DNA from 3 places in the Pseudoflavonifractor sp. MCC625 genome. Region 3 is predicted to be linked to each of the others. Evidence: a T-box and tRNA genes for the amino acid it is inferred to sense, from the RefSeq annotation. Region 3 holds a T-box; the other regions hold tRNA genes.
What was found. The T-box of region 3 lies ahead of GPK94_RS15475 (glycine--tRNA ligase). A T-box ahead of a tRNA ligase gene usually reads a tRNA of that ligase, here a tRNA-Gly.
Positions count from the first base shown of each region.

Region 1: it encodes a tRNA-Gly, which carries the amino acid that the T-box ahead of GPK94_RS15475 (glycine--tRNA ligase) is inferred to sense. The anticodon was not compared.
Region 2: it encodes a tRNA-Gly, which carries the amino acid that the T-box ahead of GPK94_RS15475 (glycine--tRNA ligase) is inferred to sense. The anticodon was not compared.

Region 1 covers NZ_WQOJ01000005.1:210,843-216,799, forward strand. Annotated here, with positions in the region: gene rapZ (RNase adapter RapZ) at 1-480, opposite strand, end outside; gene murB (UDP-N-acetylmuramate dehydrogenase) at 512-1,426, opposite strand; tRNA gene GPK94_RS01540 (tRNA-Gly) at 1,749-1,822, opposite strand; gene sigG (RNA polymerase sporulation sigma factor SigG) at 2,042-2,812, shown strand; gene GPK94_RS01550 (class I SAM-dependent methyltransferase) at 2,924-3,655, opposite strand; gene GPK94_RS01555 (bifunctional UDP-sugar hydrolase/5'-nucleotidase) at 3,692-5,638, opposite strand; gene infC (translation initiation factor IF-3) at 5,925-5,957, shown strand, end outside.
Region 2 covers NZ_WQOJ01000011.1:26,817-32,773, reverse strand. Annotated here, with positions in the region: gene GPK94_RS04320 (DAK2 domain-containing protein) at 1-1,151, opposite strand, end outside; gene GPK94_RS04315 (Asp23/Gls24 family envelope stress response protein) at 1,186-1,536, opposite strand; gene GPK94_RS04310 (hypothetical protein) at 1,717-1,905, shown strand; gene greA (transcription elongation factor GreA) at 1,973-2,476, shown strand; gene GPK94_RS04300 (helix-turn-helix transcriptional regulator) at 2,542-2,979, opposite strand; tRNA gene GPK94_RS04295 (tRNA-Gly) at 3,044-3,119, opposite strand; gene GPK94_RS04290 (hypothetical protein) at 3,188-4,267, opposite strand; gene GPK94_RS04285 (lactate utilization protein) at 4,302-4,892, opposite strand; gene GPK94_RS04280 (YitT family protein) at 4,927-5,796, opposite strand; gene GPK94_RS04275 (DNA topoisomerase (ATP-hydrolyzing) subunit A) at 5,827-5,957, opposite strand, start outside.
Region 3 covers NZ_WQOJ01000048.1:228,445-234,401, forward strand. Annotated here, with positions in the region: gene GPK94_RS15455 (sigma-70 family RNA polymerase sigma factor) at 1-21, shown strand, start outside; gene GPK94_RS15460 (DUF4179 domain-containing protein) at 18-1,085, shown strand; gene GPK94_RS15465 (pentapeptide repeat-containing protein) at 1,141-1,794, opposite strand; gene GPK94_RS15470 (hypothetical protein) at 1,825-3,102, opposite strand; gene GPK94_RS15475 (glycine--tRNA ligase) at 3,270-4,691, opposite strand; T-box leader at 4,798-5,020, opposite strand; gene gpr (GPR endopeptidase) at 5,098-5,957, opposite strand, start outside.

The sequences.
Region 1 (5,957 bases), on a different contig from region 3:
GACCTGCCCGTCTCCGAAGAGGCGCAGCACCTCCCCCCGCAGCTTGGCGGTGGAGAGGGCGGTGGTGTCGATGATGTACTCGGCCCGCTGCCGCACCGGCTGGAGGGCGTCCCGCTCCTCCTGGACGGCCTGGGCCAGGGACCGCCCGTCCCGGGAGAGGGGGTGGATGCGCCTGGTCTCCTTGTAGCGCTTGATGATGGCCTCGGGGGCGGCCTCCACGAAGAGGATCTTGTACACGCACCCCATCTCCTTCAGGGCGCTCAGGGCCTCAAAGAGGTCGTCAAAGGTGTGTCCGCCCCGGATGTCGGTCACCAGGGCCACCCGCTGATACTTGCCCTGTCCCGCCATGCACAGCTCGGCAAACTTGGGGATGAGCGGGGCGGGCATGTTGTCCACCACGTAAAATCCCATGTCCTCGATAAAGGACGCCGTCTTGCTCTTTCCCGCTCCGGACAGGCCGGAAATGATCACAAATTCCATCCCTCTTGCTCCTCTCTCCCGCGGGGACCGCTCAGATCCCCAGGGTACGAACCTCCATCTCCAGCGTCACGCCGGTCTCCCGGAAGACGGTCTCCCGGATGTGGGCGGTCAGATCCATCACGTCGGCGCAGGTGGCCCCGCCCCGGTTGATGACAAAGCCCGCGTGCTTCTCCGACACCTGGGCGCCCCCCACGCGCTTGCCCTTCAGGCCGCAGCGCTCGATGAGGGCGGCGGCAAAGTGCCCCTCGGGCCGCTTGAAGGTACTCCCCGCGCTGGGGTACTCCAGGGGCTGCTTCTCCCGGCGGCGGGCGGCCAGGTCCTCCATCTTGGCGCGGATGTCGCCCCGCTCCCCCCACTCCAGGCGGAAGACGCCGCCCAGGATCAGACGCGTGCCGTCGGAAAAGGCGCTGTGCCGGTAGGAGAAGCCCTGCTCCTCCCCCACCACGGCGCAGATGGTCCCCTCCGGCGTGAGGACCCGGGTCTCCTGGGCGACCTGACACATCTCGCCGCCGTAGGCCCCTGCGTTCATCATCAGGGCGCCTCCCACGGTGCCGGGGATACCGTGGGCAAACTCCAGCCCGGTGAGGCCGTGCTCCAGGGCAAAGTTGGCCAGCCGGGAGAGCAGCACCCCGCTTCCGGCCCGGATGACCTCCCCCTCCACCGAGAGATGGTCCATCCCGTCAAAGGTCTTGAGGATCAGGCCCTCATACCCGGTGTCCGACACCAGAAGGTTGGAGCCGTTGCCCATGAAAAAGGGCTCGATCCCATGGGCGCGGGCCGCCTGGACCACGCCCGCGGCCTCCTCCTCACTGCGGGGTAGCGCCATCAGCCGGGCGGGCCCCCCGATGCGAAACGAGGTGTGCCGCTCCATCGGCTCCCGCTCCCGCAGCTCCATGCCGGGAAACCTCTCTCTGAGTGCCTGAATCAATGCGGAATAAACGTCCATGGAAACCTCCAAACGATCGATCCTCTGACCGCCGCCGCCCGGGATTTCCCCGTTGGCCCGGCCAGTCTATAACTCTTATTATAACAGCTTTTTCCATAGATTAGAATAGGCCCGCCCCAAATCCCCCCATCACAGAGAAAGACCGCGGGAAGCCCCTGTCAGAAGGCTCCCCGCGGTGTTGGGTCCTGGAAGGAGGGCCGGCAGGCGGCAGGACCCGCTGCAAGCGGTCCGCCGGGCGGCCCTGAAAGCATCATACCGCGGCGCCAGGGCCGTTCGATATGGAAAAAAAGTCGGAGCAAGCACTTGCACGCTTGCCCCGACATGGAGCAGGTGACGGGAATCGAACCCGCGTGTTCAGCTTGGGAAGCTGACATTCTACCATTGAACTACACCTGCATCTTGGTTACTGACTCGGATATTATAGCACGCCCCATCCGGTTTGGCAAGTGATTTTTTTCCAGATGGTCCCGGCTTTTTGGCCCGCTCCCCTTTCCTGCGCAAAATCCATCGAATCGGGTCCCACAATAAAAAATATCCCCCCGGCCTTCCGGTATGTTCCTTCTCTGCCCGGAAATACTGAGGAACAGACCGTTTCTGCACAGGAGGGACCGCGCAATGATAGGAAAAGTGGAAATCTGCGGCGTCAATACGTCCAAGCTCAAGGTCCTCAAAAATGAGGAGACCATGGCGCTGCTGAAACAGGCCAAGGCCGGAGACGCGGAAGCCCGGGAGGCCCTGATCTCCGGCAATCTCCGGCTGGTCCTCTCGGTCATTCAGAAATTTTCCGGCCGCGGCGAAAACGTGGACGATCTCTTTCAGGTGGGGTGCATCGGCCTCATCAAGGCCATCGACAACTTCAATACCGACCTGGACGTGCGCTTCTCCACCTACGGCGTGCCCATGATCGTGGGGGAGATCCGCCGCTATCTCCGGGACAACAGCGCCGTGCGGGTCTCCCGCTCCATGCGGGACACCGCCTACAAGGTCTTGCAGGTCAAGGAGGCCTTCCTCTCCCAGCACCAGCGGGAGCCCTCCATCGAGGAGATCGCCAAGGCCCTGGACGTGCGCCGGGAGGAGATCATCTTCGCCCTGGACGCCATCGTGGACCCGGTCTCCCTCTACGAGCCGGTCTACTCCGACGGCGGGGACGCCATCTGCGTCATGGACCAGGTGCGGGACTCCAAAAACACCGACGAGAACTGGCTGGAGCACATCGCCCTCAAGGAGGCCATGGCCCAGCTCTCCGACCGGGAGCGGCACATCCTCAACCTGCGCTTTTTCGAGGGGCGGACCCAGATGGAGGTCTCCACCGAGGTGGGCATCTCCCAGGCCCAGGTCTCCCGCCTGGAGAAAAACGCCATCAAGCAGCTGCGCAAAAATATGTAAGCGCTTCTCCAAATCCGCGCATTTTGGATCGGAGGCTCAGGCCGCCGCATGCGCTCGCTGACACTAAGGGCGCTCCGGTATGATCACCGGAGCGCCCCCATTCTCTTTCTATTACATTCTTCTTCCCCGCACTAGCAGCATCATGGGGCGGCGCAGCTCGTCCGCCATGCCCGGCACGTCCATCAGGGCGGGATCGGGCCGGGGCTCCACCACCCGCTCCAGCGTAAAGCCGGTCTCCAGCAGCGTGTTGAGCCAGTCGGTCAGGGTGTGGTGGTATTTCACCACCTCACAGCCCAGGAAATGGGCGGTGCGCTTCCCCTCGGTAAAGTACCGGTCCACCGGCCAGTGGAGCGGCCGGCCGTTCCCATCGCAGTACCAGTCCTGGCTTCCCTCTGCGGTAAAGATCGGGTGCTCGCAGGAGAACACGAACACTCCGCCCGGTACCAGCAGGTCGTGGACCTTCTGAAAGACCGGCCGCAGGTCGTCCACGTAGTGCAGGGCCAGCGAGCTGAGGGCCACATCAAAGGAGCCCGCCTCCCCCTCCAGGTCCTCCATGGCCGCCCGGCGGTAGGTGATGCGGGGGTCCTGGGTCATTTCCCTGGCCCGCTCCAGCATTTTCTCCGAGAGGTCGGTCCCCAGCACCGACCGGGCCCCCTGCTCCGCGGCATAGCGGCAGTGCCACCCGAACCCGCAGCCCAGGTCCAGCACCCGCTTGTCCGTGAAATCGGGCATGAGCTTTTTCAGCTCGTGCCACTCGCCGGCCGCCCGCAGCCCCTCCACGGAGCGGGGAAAGCGGCTGTATGCTTCAAAAAATGTCTCGTTGTCGTAGTGGTTTTCTTTCATGGTTTCACCTTATTCTATGCGGTCCATCCGGTGCGCTTACCCCCGGTAGGGCCGGTATCCGTTCCCCCGGCCCCGTCCTTTCCCGTAGGCCCGGCGTTTTCTCCGGCCCCCGCTGGAGACCACCAGCAGCACCAGGATCACCAGGCCCAGCACCACGCCGTACACGGTCAGACCCACCTGGTTGGGGGAGCGGAGCAGGTCCACCGGGTTCCAGGAGGGGATCACCTGCTTGCGCCCCTCGGGGGCGGCATAGCGCTCGTCCACCGTCCCCATGGACCGGAGGTAGGAGGCCAGAGCGTACCACTCCTTCACCTCCGCGCCGCTGGCGTTGTGGATGATGCGCGCCTCCAGGTCCTCCACCGGCGCGCCGTTCTCGTCCCGGGGGGTGATGCCCAGGATGCCGAAGGACTGGCCGTTGACCGTCCCCAGCATCTGCCCGCAGTAGAGCCCCGTCACCACCCGGTAGAGCCGGTCATCCTCGATGGGTACCCGGGTCCCGTCCTCCAGCACCTGCCAGCAGTCGGTGACCTTGTTGAAGATCAGCCGGTGGGGGTTGAGGCTCCAGCCCATCCCCGCGCCGTAGAGCTGGGCCTCCGGCATCAGGGGCGTGACCGAGGCGTCCACCTCGAAGGCGTCCTTCAGCTCATGCCCGTACAGGTAGGCCGAGATGAGGGGATAGCCCGGCGTCCCGTCCGCCCCGATCCCCAGGGAGGACACCTGGAAGGCGTCCGCCGTGGTGATGGGCCCCGGGGTGAAGGAGCTGCGGATCACGCCCTCGGCCACCACGGCGAAGTCCACCGGTACATAGTCCGCCCCCTCGGCCTTCTTCACCGCATAGAGATAGGAGTCGGCAATCAGGTTGCCCAGAGGTTCCTCCTGCTGCGCCTCTCCAAAGGTCTGGATGGCGGGAAAGGACCAGGGATTTTGGGCCAGCACCTGGTCGTACCCCAGGCCGTAGTCCCGCAGATATCCCTCTTCCACCTTTCGCTGAAAGACCTCGGCCATGGCCACCATCTCCGGGTCCTCGGGCACGGTCTCGTCCACCGGGAGGAGGGTGTAGTCCACCAGCTCCAGCCCGCCGTTCTCGTTCCGCTCCACCGTCAGCCGGCCCAGGTTGGCCGTGTCCGCCCCGCAGGAGACGATGAGGGTGTCCCCCACCCGGATGGGCTCCTCCAGGGTGGTGTGGGTGTGGCCCGAGAGGATCACGTCGATCCCGTCCACCTTCCGGGCCAGCTCGTAGTCCTCCCCCTTGCCGTTGTCCGTGCCGCTGTGGGAGAGGCAGACGATGAAGTCGGCCTCCTCCCTGGCCTGGATCTCCTGCACCACCCGCTGGGCGGCCTGGGCCGCCGGCTCAAACTCCATGCCGGACATGGGCGCGTTGGAGTCGGCCTCCTCCCCCATCACGCCGAACACCGCGATGCGCAGGGGGTCCCCGTCGGCGGAGCGGCCCCGCTCGATGACGGTATAGTCGGTGACGCCGTAGTTCTCCCAGGCCGCCCAGCTCTCGGTGTCGCTCTCCGGGGGGCGGTAGTTGGCCTCCACGATGGCGGGGAGGGTCTCCCCGCTCTCCACCGCCGCGTTCAGCATGGCCGCAAGCCCTCCGGCGCGGTAGTCGAACTCGTGGTTTCCAAAGGTGGTGGCGTCATACCGCATTTCCCCCAGGGCCCGCAGCTCGGGGGCGTCGGTGGAGTAGATGGTCTGGAGCAGGGACCCCATGGAAAAGTCCCCCGCGTCCAGGGTCACCAGGGCCTGGCCCTCCCCGCTGGGAAAGGCCTCCCGCTCCTGCCGGAGCAGGGTGGCCAGGCGGGTGTATCCCCCATATGCTCCCCCCTCCGACTCGGTGGGGTACCAGTGGTCGTGGGTGTCGTGGGTAAACAGGATGCGCAGGGTATCGCGCTCCCCCTGGGCCTGGGCGGGGGCAGCGCTCCCTGCCAGCACCGCGCCCAGCAGCACCAGGACCGGAATGCACCGGACTCCTCTCATTTCCAGTATCCTCCCTTTTTTCTGTCTTTCCTGGTCTCATTATGCCATAACCTGCACAAAAAGGGAAGGGCCCCGGCCCGCACTCTTTGGGAAGTCTCTTTTCGCATTTTCCCGTTGACAAGCGCCTTGAATCCTGCTATACTAATCAGGCACAATAAAGCAGAACGGTCCCCGTCCTCACCTCCAGCACAGAGCGAAGAGGTTGATAGCGTTGCAGAACACGCCGGAATTCCGGCGGTGTTTTTCGTGCGATTGCGGGTACCGGGCTGGTAGCCGCTTTTTTGTTTTGCTTATTGAGAATGGGAGGTGCTGTCGTATC
Region 2 (5,957 bases), on a different contig from region 3:
CGCATGATGTCATCGGTGGAGGGGTTCATGGTCTGACCCCCCGAGATGATGCCGTCCGCGCCCAGATCGGCAAAGACGGCGGCCAGTCCCTCGCCGGCGCACACGGCCACCACGCCATACTTCTTCTCAGGGGCGGCTTTGGCGGGGGCGGAAGCGCAACCCTGCTCCAGCTCGGCCTCCACCGCGTCCAGATCGTCGGTGCTCTGGACATGCTTGCCGGCGGCCAGATCCTCGGCCTGGGTGCGCATGTTCTCAATCTTGGCCAGCTCCAGCACGCCGTATTTCTGGGCCTCGTTCAGGGCGTCGCCAGGGGTATTGGTATGGACATGGACCTTGAAGGCATCATCGTCCTCACCGATGACCAGACTGTCACCGATGCTGTTGAGGTAGGCCTGATAGGGGGTCAGATCCACATGGCGGTTGGTCTTACGGACGATAAAGACGGTATCAAAGGCAAAGGTGATCTCCTCTTCGCTGAGCGCGGCGAAATCGGCCTTCTCTTTGACGGTGCCCTCGTCCTCGGTCTCAGGCATGGGGAGGCCCCGCAGCTCATCCAGCATACCCTGGAGGATGACCAGGAAGCCCTTGCCGCCGGCATCCACGACGCCGGCCTTTTTCAGGACGGGGTTCTGGTTGATGGTGTCGTCCAGAGCCACATGACCTTCCCGAATGGCGGCCTCCAGCACCACCTCGGGGGTGGCATCCTCCCGGGCGGTAGCGGCCGCCTGGGCAGCGGAGAGACGGGATACCGTGAGGATGGTGCCCTCGGCGGGCTTCATGACCGCCTTATAGGCGGCGGCCACGCCGAAGTCCAGCGCAATGGCCAGATCCCGGCCGTCGATGGTCTCCTTTTCCTTGACAGCCTTGGCAAAGCCGCGGAAGAGCAGGGAGAGAATGACGCCTGAGTTGCCGCGGGCGCCCCGCAGCAGGGCGGAGGCGTTGGTGGAGGCCACCTCACCCACAGTGCCGGCCGGCTTCTTTTTCAGCTCGGTGGCCGCCGTGCCGATGGTCAGGCTCATATTGGTGCCGGTGTCTCCATCGGGCACCGGGAAGACGTTGAGTTCATTGATGTGCTGCTTCTGGCTGTTGATAGCGGCGGCAGCATGAATGAGCATACGGGCCAGCAGCGCCCCGTCGATGGTATCTCTCATGTCGGTGTTCCTTCCTTTCGATGCATAAGGCCGATCAGCCGATGACCATGGAGTCGATGCAGACATCCACGCTCTTGACTTCCACGCCGGTGGTGCGGCTGACGATATAGCGGACCTCACTCATGATGGAGCGGCTGACCGCCATGAGGTTGACCCCGTTGTCCACAATGATGTGCAGTTCAATGGAGACAGTGGAGTCGTCGTTGTATGTGACTTTTACGCCCTTGGACATGGACTCCCGGCGCAAAAGGTGCACCAGACCGTCGGTCTTGGAGCGGATGGCCATGCCCTTCACGCCGTAGCAATTGGTGGCGGCCGCACCGGTGATGTTGGTGAATACCTCACTGCTGATGCGGATCTCGCCCTTTTCGGTCTGCAGCTTCATAAAGGACCTTCCTTTCTATCCGAGCCTAAAACGCGTATGCGCCTGATTTCGGTTCATTGGTTTCTCTATTATATTCTATTTCCGACCAAACTACAAGGGAAAAAGTTTCAGATAATGATTGTAATTTGCCCGAAAAGCGTGTAAACTAGAGCTATCATTTGAGTAAGGAGGGGACGGGATATGAAAATCGCCCGTTTTGTGCTGAAAATTGTGGCTCTCTCTCTGACGGTCGCGGCCAGTGTCTGCTGCATCATTGCATATTGGGATAAGATCGCCGCCTTTTTTGCTGGAATCGGTGAGAAGCTGGAGGCAAAGAAGCCCTGCTGCTGCCACTCTGAGTTTGATGATTACGCCGACTGGGATGACTGAGATCATGCAGTCTGAGGCCGCCCGCAGGGGCGGCCTTTTTCCATAAAATGCGAACAGGAGATCGATCATGCACAACGAGCTGACGAAAAAGGACATACAGATGATGCGGGAAGAGCTGGATTATCGCCGCATCGAACTCCGCCCCAAGCTGTTGGAGGCGGTGAAGGAGGCCCGGGCCTTCGGCGACCTGAGTGAGAATTTTGAATATAAGGCGGCCAAACAGGAGAAAAACCGGAACGAGAGCCGCATCCGCTTTCTGGAGAATATGATCCGCACAGCGGTGGTCATCACAGATCGGGCGGGGGAGGACGCCGTGGGTCTCTACGACAAGGTAACCGTCTATGTGGAGGAGGATGATGAGACGGAATCCTACCAGATCGTTACCACCATGCGGCAGGATGCGCTTCACGGACTGATCAGCAAGGAGTCCCCGGTGGGCCGGGCCATCCTGGGCAAAAAGGTAGGGGAGCGGGTCCACATCCAGGTCAGTGACGACTATGGCTATGACGTCGTCATCCGCTCCATTGAAAAGGCGGGGGACGACGGCTCCATCCCGCTCAACGGGTTTTAAACAAGAGGGGCGTGTGCCGCAGAAGGGATTCTGCGGCACACGCCCTGTTTGATCTCGGGGACAGCTTATTTTTGCAGGGCCTTGCGGATGAGGTCCTGCCCCTCGGGGGAGCGAAGGGTATCCAATACGATCTTCCGCAGCAGCTCCTGCACCGGCTTGCTGGCCAGCACGGCATCCAGCATGGCGCCCTGGGGCTCCTCCTGCTTGGGACGCTTGGGCTTGGGGGGCGGGGTGGGGGTGAAGCCGGGCTCGTCATCGTTCAGGCTGACGCCGGACATCCAGTCCTCCTGGCGGGTGCGGTCACCGCTCTCCCCCCGGAGATAGAAGAGGGAGACGCCGAAATGGGCAGCCAGCTTCTCCTGCTGTTCTTTGGAGGGAGTCTGACGGCCGGTCTCAAACTTTTCAATGGAGCCCTTGGGGAAGCCCAGGGCGGCCGCCAGCGCGGGGCGGCTCAGATTGGCCTCGGTGCGGAGGGACTCGATGCGCTGTGCCATGGTTACCATCGTAAAAAACCTCCTTGATGGATGGGAGATAAAGAAAAATCCCTCTCCAGATGGAGAGGGATTTTGGAGCAGGTGACGAGGCTCGAACTCGCTACCTCCACCTTGGCAAGGTGGCGCTCTACCAGATGAGCTACACCTGCAAGCGACAAATGATATTATAGCCGCAGGGAGGGAAAAAGTCAAGCCTTTTTTTGCGTTTTTATGCCGATCAGAGACAGGGGGGAATTTCGTTCCGGTCCCAGGTATATCCCAGTGCCTCCAATGCGGCATCCGAGAGAAGCAGTACCTCCTCACCGGAGGCGTCCACATGGGCATACTGACCGGGAGAGAGCGTCAATACATTCCAGAAGTGTGGGGCGCCGTCCTTCACACCCTGTACCACCCGGCTCTCCAGTCCGGTCCGGTCGCACAGCAGCTGGAAGGCCAGGGCCATCCCCTCACTGTCAGCCTGGTGCTCCACAAGAGCGTCATAGGCAGTGGAGGCGGTGCCCGCCGGGGCATCCGTCACTTGCTGGCGAAGCAGAGCGTGGACGGCGCGGCCGCCCTGTGCGCCCGAGAGCTCTCCCAGCGTGTCAGCCAGCAGATCAGCCTGCCGGAGGAGGCTTTGGCTCTTCTGGCGCAGTTCCTCCACCGGGGCGGGATAGGTGAGGAGGATCTCCACAATGCGCTCTTGCCCACTCTCCTGCGGATAGAGGGTCACGGTATACTCGGGCATTCCAAAGGCCACCGCCGGGGCGTCATAGTAGGCCTGCTGGATCAGATGGGAGATATGGGCCTCATCCTCTGTAAAGTAGGCCACCTGGAGGACCACCTCGGGGGAGAAAAGAGAGAGCTGCTCCAAAAGGACCTGGCGGATGGCGCTGCTGCCCGTCACGTTTTTGATGCTCTGGATCTGCTCCAGTGTGCGGCGGTAAGTAATGTGGATGGTGGATTCATAGTACTTGACCACCCGCGTGCAGTCGTGCTCGATGTAGTCCACCGCATAGGCGCCCAGGGGCGCGTCCTTGGCCACCTCCAGGCAGGCGTTGTTGAGATCGGTCTCAACATCGCGGGGGTAGTTGGTCAGACGGATGACCCCGGTCTCCATGCCCTGATTGACAAAATAGAGCACGTCGTTGACCAGATCCTGATAGGTCTCGGCCTGGAGGACGTTGGAGTCGTCCGCGGTGACCGGATGTTCCGCATGGGGGGAGACCACCAGATAGCTGCGCTCCAACATGGAGGAACAGCCGCTCAGAGGGACCAGGCCCGCCAGAAGCAGGATAGAGAGGACAAGACGGTTTTTCACAGCGGGACTCCTTTCTCCCGGCCGGGGAAATGGATCAATAGCCCAGAGATTCGCCCACCAAAATCACTTCGGCGTAGGAAATGGCATTGGGCTTGCGCCAGAGCACGGTGAGGGCCTTACAGATACGCTGGGGGCTGTTGCAGTCATAGCAGCGGTCGCCCTTCGCGGCGCAGGGAGTCTGGACGCCCAGCCGCTGGGCATTCTTGGGGGAGGCGATATTCCGGGCCCGCCACAGGGCCTGTTCAAAGCTGCTCTCCACTTTATTGATGCCCACGATGAGATAGAGCTCTTTGTGGCCGTAGATGGTGGAGGCCACCCGGTTGCCGGTACCGTCGATGTTGATGAGTTCTCCGGTCTCGGCTACGCCGTTGACCGAGGAGAGATAGACCTCCGCTCCGGCGGCCTGCTCATGGGTGCTCCCCGTCCAGTGGGAGTAGAAGGTATTATGGGTGGGCAGACGGTCCACCAGGCCCATGTCCTTGATGGTCATGGAGCCGCCCATGCCGATGGTGCGGCCGTCCAGCTTGGCGTCCAGATAGTCGGCCGCCTCCTTGGCAGTGTCGAAATAGACGGCGTGGAAGCCGTTCTTCTCCAGGTTTTCACAGAGTTTCTTGATGTCAGCCATAGGTGAGCTCCTCCTTTGTCAGTCGATACGGATGTTACAGGGAATCGTGCTTGTACTCCCGGAAACCGTCTCCCAGCACCTCGTGGGCGTTGCAGACGATGAGGAAGGCGGACGGGTCGATCTCCTTGACCATGCGCCGGAGGGGAACGATCTGCTTTTGCTTGAAGGCGCACAGCAGAACTTTTTTGGGCTCCCCCGACCAGCCGCCCTCCGCATGGAGGAAGGTCACCCCTCGGTCCATCTCCCGGAAGATGGCCTTGGAGATCTCGTCGGGCTTGCTGGAGATGATATAGGCCACCTTGGCGCTGTCCAGACCGTAGAGCACCATATCCATCACAGCAGTGGAGATATAGAGGGAGACCACGCCGTACAGGGCGCTGGACAAGTTGCGGAAGGCCAGGGCCACCGCGGCGATGACCACCAGGTCCACCCCCATGAGGAGCTTACCCATGGGGAGCCAGGAGATCCGGAGCTTGAGCAGGCGGGCAAAGAGATCGGTACCCCCCGTTGTGGCACCCTGGAGCAGAATGATTGCCAGAGAGAGGCCGATCAGAATGCCGCCGAAGATGGTAGCCAGCATGGGGTCCATGGGGGAGAAGGGGACGGCCGCATTGAGCAGGTCCACAAAGATGGAAGAGATAAACATGGCGTAGAGAGAGGAGAGCAGCAGATGCCCGCCCAGCAGACGCCAGCCGAAAAAGAAGAGAGGGACGTTGAGCAGGATCACCAGTACGCCGATGGGCGCCCAGGGGAGGGCGGCGTTGATGATCTGGGCAAGGCCGGTGATGCCGCCGAAACCGATCTCGTTGGGGGCGTAGCACCAGTCAAAGCCCAGAGCATAGGCCGCCGAGGCCACAGTGATCCAGAGATAGGAGAAAAAAAGCTGACGGGCTTTCTGCTTCATGGGAATTACCTCGTTTCCGTGTCAGACATATCAGAGGATGGAGAGCTGTTCCTCCCCCCGGTCCTCCTCCTTGAGAAGGGCGCCGGCGGCAGGAAGGGCCCGGGGACGGTAGCGGCTCACCTGAACCACGGTGGTCTCCTCCAGCGGGAGGACCTTTTCTA
Region 3 (5,957 bases):
GAACAGGAGGGTTTGGCATGAAAACCTATCATCAGTCCATGGATGAACTGCATTTTACCCCCGAGGAAAAAGAGGCCATGACAGAGCGTCTCCTGAAGGCGTCCCAGGCACCGGTACATCGGGTGCGCCCGCTTCGGCGGATGGCTGCGGTAGGTGTGGCTGCCGCGCTGGTGCTGACTGTTGGGGTGGGAGCCGCGGCCACCGGCGTGCTCAAAAGCGCGGGCGAGGCCTTTCCCGAGGTCTTCGGCGGCGCTCCCGCACAGACGGAGATCATCGACCGGATCGGCCGTCCCGTGGGCGCCAGCGACACGGCGGACGGCGTGGTCATTACGGCCGACGCCATTGTGGGCGACAGGTACAGCTACGCCATCGTCTATACCATTGCCCGGGAAGACGGGAAGCCTCTGGCCGAGGATTTGACCCCCAATGCCTTCGGCTATCTCCCCCTCCGGTTTGAAAGCGCCGATGTGGACGTGGGACAGCAGGGCGGGAGCCACGGCGCCTCCTATTTCTTTGACGCCGACCCGGAGGACAATGCGGTGCAGTATGTGGACCTGCGTACCGGGGATACCCCGCTCACGCCGGGAACGGCCCGGGCCTCCTTCCGGAACCTGTCGGTCTATACTGACAATGACTATACCAAGAGTACCCCGGTGGCCCAGGGGAAGTGGAAGATGCGCTTTGCCTTCCAGTTTGAGGATACCTCGGTAAGTCTCCCGGCTGGGCAGTCCTTCCTGCTCAATGGAATGGAGGCTACGCTGGACTCGGTGGTCCTCTCTCCGCTCTCCTTCCAGGTGAGCTACACCGTGCAGCAGGAGGTACAGTGGGACAACGCCGGAGGGAATGGCCAACAGAGCGCCCACGACCGGGAGGAGTCCCTGCGCTATCTGGAGTCCCTCCCCGTGGTACTGACCAAGCGGGACGGCACCACCATAGACCTCACCTCCAGCGGCGGGAGCATCTCCCCCCAGGGAGGTAAGACGGTGTGCCAGAAGAGCGATATTTTCTCCTCCGTCCTTTCGCTGGAGGAGATCGAGAGTATCACGGTGGCCGATCTGACCTTCCCCCTCGCGCAGGGAGAATGACCCCAAAAAAATCTCCCCCGGACAGACCGTTTTCCGTCTGCCCGGGGGACGTTCTTTATTCCCGGATGACAATGCCCAGCCGCCGGGCCAGCTCTCCGGCCTGCCAGCGGTCCACGATGACGCCCCGGAGCTCCTCCCCGGCATCCGAGAGGATCAGCCCCTCCAGGCGGCAGGTGGTGAAATCCACTCCTGCCAGCGGAGTGTGAAAGAAGCGCACCCCGGTGAGGTTGCATTCCGAGTATGCCACGCCCTTCCACACACACGAGGCCATGGAGGCCTGAGAGAGGTCACAACCGCTCCACAGTCCCCCCTTCACCCGCTGGGCGGTAAAGTTGGCATAGGAGAGCTTGCAGCCCCGGAAGGACACATGCTGGAGCCCGCATTGCTGGAAGGCGGTCCCCAGGGCCCGGCAGTCCTCCAGTGCCACCCGGCACCAGATCCCGTCGGCAAAGGTGCTGCCCGAGAGGTCGCAGTCCTGAAAGACCACGTCGGTCATCTCCCAATGGGAACAGTCGCACTCCAGAAACCGGCAGCCCTGAAAGCGCACCCCCTCCAGAGTCAGACCGGAGAGGTCGGCCCCGGTGAGGAGGGCGTGCTCCACCAGAAGACCGGAGAGGGGCTCCTGAGTTTCCGCGCTGTGGGCAGCCTGTATGGAGAAATCGGGGGCGGGAGAGAGGGTTTGCGGGAGGGATGGGGGCAAGAGTTTCATGGGACGACCTCCGAAGAAGGAATTGGTAAATTATTTGTGGCGTCTGCGCCGCCGCCAGACCAAAAAGACGATCAGGGCCAGCAGGAGGACCAGGGGTACCAGGAGGAGACGGAAGAAGGCCAGGGTATAGGTGGTGATCCCCAGGGAGGCGGTTACCCGGTCGGAGAGGGAGAGCTGGGGCGCGGAGTAGAGGGTAAAGGAGAGGTCCTCTTCGGGCAGGCCCTGGGTATGGGCGGTGTAGGAGCCATCTGGCTGCTCCTCCAGAGGAAGGGAGGAGTCGATTACATAGGGATAGTCGCTCTCCCCGGCATCCACCGTGAGATCCAGGGTACCGAAGTCCGCCCAGTGCCGGGCGGGCGAGAGAAGATAGGTAAAGGTGTGCTGCCAGTCGGCGGTGCCCTTCCGCACGCCGTCGCTCCGGGTGGTGTAGGTCACGGCCACCTCCACGGTGCTCTCTGGAGGAAAGTCTACCGTGTAGAGGAACTGAAGGGGCAGGGCGGAGGGATCGGAATTTTCGATCCATTCGGCCAGAAGGATGGGATTGTGTTCCCAGGATTCCCACAGCTCCTCCAGCTGGCGGTATTTGAGGGCCTGGATGGAATCCATATGCCCGGCAAAGCGGGTCCCATACCGTTCCTCCAGATAGGACTGAAAAACGGTGCGGAAGGGCAGCTCCTCCGTGGTCACGGTATAATTGCCCGAGACGGTATAGTCCGGCGCTCCATTCAGACCGTAGACCAGGACAGTGGCCTTCTCACTGGTACCCAGGGTCACGGAGCCGTCCTCCTCCCCGGAATAGGAGTGGATGCCGTCATAGGTCACCCACATACGCCCGCCGGAGGCAGGGAGAGTGAGGGTGTTGTCGCTCCCGTCCTGGGTGGGCGTGAGGATAAAGGTGCAAAGCGTACCGGTCTGGTCCGGGTCAAAGGTCTGAGGCTGATAGTCGGGGGATACGCCGTCCCAGATCAGCTGAAAGGGGAGGGCGCGTCCGTCAGCGGTGATGGACACGCTGGCGGGGTCAAAGTCCCACAGGGACTCCTCCAGGGAAAAGGCCATCTGGACTGCCCGGCCCTCCTCCGTGGGATTCTCCATCTGATAGCGGGCGGTGACCTGGGCCTCCAGTGAGTAGGAGTCCCCCTGGTCGATCTGAAAGGCGAGATCCTCATGGGTGACCGAAATGGGGCAGTTTTCCTCCACAGAGAGCACCTCTGAGCCGGGGGAGCCCTCCCAGCGGGTGGGAGCCGAGTTGGCCTGGGCCGGCAGGAGCAGAACCGGCACAAGCAGAGCGCAAGAGAGCAGTCGTTTCATAAGAGCCTCCTTTCCTGAGATGGATCCTTACAGGTGCATCATATCATGGATTGGAGGAGAGAACCAGAACAAAAGGGTAACAAAAGCGCACCCGCCGGGCAGGCGACCGAATTTCAAAAGCAAAATAAGCCCCCCGCAGAGATCTGCGGGGGGCCGCTCAAAGCTTTTTAAAACGCCATCTTCTCAGCCAGATAGGCCTTCAGCTCGGAGATGGGCATACGCACCTGCTCCATGGTGTCGCGGTCGCGGACGGTGACGCAGTGGTCGGCCTCCTCGGTTTCGGTGCCCACGGTCTGGAAGTCCACGGTGACACAGAAGGGAGTGCCGATCTCGTCCTGACGGCGGTAGCGCTTGCCGATAGAGCCGGCCTCGTCGTAGTCCACCATAAAGTCCTTGGCCAGCATATCGCGGATCTCCATGGCCTTGTCGCCCAGCTTCTTGGACAGGGGGAGCACCGCGCACTTGAAGGGGGCCAGAGCGGGATGGAGACGCAGGACGGTGCGCACATCGTTCTTTGCGGCGTCCACCACTTCCTCGTCGTAGGCGTCGATGAGGAAGGCCAGAGTCACGCGGTCGGCGCCCAGGGAGGGCTCGATGACGTAGGGGATATAGTGCTCGTTCTTCTCCTGGTCGAAGTAGGTCATATCCTTGCCGGAGGTGTTCTGATGCTGGGTCAGGTCGAAGTTGGTGCGGCTGGCCACGCCCCACAGCTCGCCCCAGCCGAAGGGGAAGACGAACTCGAAGTCGGTGGTGGCGTTGGAGTAGTGGGAGAGCTCCTCCGGGTCATGGTCGCGCAGGCGCAGGTTCTCGTCCTTCATGCCCAGATCCAGCAGCCACTGGTGGCAGAACTGCTTCCAGTAGTTGAACCACTCCAGCTCGGTGCCGGGCTGGCAGAAGAACTCCAGCTCCATCTGCTCGAACTCACGGGTGCGGAAGGTGAAGTTGCCAGGGGTGATCTCGTTGCGGAAGGACTTGCCCACCTGGCACACGCCGAAGGGCAGCTTCTTACGGGTGGTGCGCTGGACGTTCTGGAAGTTGACAAAGATGCCCTGGGCGGTCTCGGGACGGAGATAGACGGTGTTCTTGGCATCCTCGGTGACGCCCTGGAAGGTCTTGAACATCAGGTTGAACTGGCGGATGTCGGTCCAGTTGTGCTTGCCGCAGGAGGGGCAGGGGATCTGGTGCTCATCCACGAAGGCCTTCATCTCGGCCTGGGAGAGGGCGTCCACCGGCTTGGGCAGGGTAAAGTCGTGCTCGGCGCACCAGTCCTCGATGACCTTGTCGGCGCGGAAGCGCTCCTTGCACTCCTTACAGTCCATCAGAGGATCGGAGAAGCCGCCCACATGGCCGGAGGCCACCCACACCTGGGGATTCATCAGGATGGCGGCGTCCAGGCCCACGTTGTAGTGGTTTTCCTGGACAAACTTCTTCCACCAGGCCTTCTTCACGTTGTTCTTGAGCTCCACGCCCAGAGGGCCGTAGTCCCAGGTGTTGGCCAGGCCGCCGTAGATCTCACTGCCGGCAAAGACAAAGCCGCGGCCCTTACACAGGGCGACGATTTTTTCCATGGTCTTTTCGGTGTTCTTCATACAGATCAAACTCCTTCGCTTGTTGTTTCTGGGGAAAGAAAGGGGGACCCCGACGGCACGGTTTGAGGGGAAGCGGCGGATGAAAAAACGCCCTGAGCCGATTTCGGCTCAGGGCGAACAAAGTCCGTGTTTCCACCTGAATTCGAAGCGGCAAACCGCTCCGCACTCAAACCCAATAACGGCGGGGGACCGGCGGCGCCTACTTGGGAACTCTCCCGTTGGGGCCGCGGCTCGCGGGCGCCTTCCGCACAGCCCTTCGGAAGCCTCGCACCAGACGGCTTCTCTCTTGGGCCGGGACCATGCGTACTCTTCCCGGTCAATGCCTTGCTCGATGTTGGGGACATTCTACCACCTTTTTTTCAGGCCGTCAAGCCGGAAAACGGGGCTGTTTTTGGAGAAATGGGGATTAACTGAGCAAGAGCTCGGCATCCTCCAGGGTGAGATGGGGCTGGAGAGCTAGGGTGATGGCATATCCCAGTACCTTGGAGAGATCGGCCATCTGGGCGTCGATGTCCTTGGGGGTGACGATGAGCCCATCCCCGGCGCCCATAAGGGCCTCCGGATCCAGATTGGCGCCCCCGGCCTCGGAGAGCACGTCGGCGGCCAGGGTGGCGGCATCTACCACGGTGGGCACGCCCACCGCCAGCACAGGCACCCCCAGCGTGGAGCGGTCCAGGGCGTGCCGGTGATTGCCTACCCCGGAGCCGGGGGAGATACCGGTGTCGGAGAGCTGGACGGTCCGGCACACTCGCTTTAGGCTCCGGGAGGCCAGCGCGTCCACCGCGATGATGCAGGAGGGGCGGATGCGCTCGGCCACTGCCCGGGCCAGCTCGCCGCTCTCCACGCCAGTGGTGCCCAGCACGCCGGCCGCCAGGGCGGCCACCGGGCGGAAAGCGGCAAAGTGCTCCGGCGCACCCGAGACCAGATGGCGGGTGACCAGGGTGTGCTCCACTGTTTTGGGGCCGATGGCGTCGGGGGTGATGGCCCGGTTGCCCAGTCCCACCACCAGCACCGGCGCCTGAGCGGGCAGGGAGCCCAGCAGGGCGGTCAGTTCCGCCGCGATGGCCCGCACCGCCCGGGGGAGGGCCTCCGGTTCCCGCCGCTCCAGGCCGGAGAGCTCCAGAGTCACATATTGCCCCTCGGGCTTGCCCAGGGCCCGGGCCCCTTGATGGTCCAGGATCTCCACCCGGGTGACCGGGTAGCCCTCCCGGGTGTCGTCCCGGGCCCGCACGCCCGGAAGCGCAGTCTCCCGGGCGGCGCTCTCTT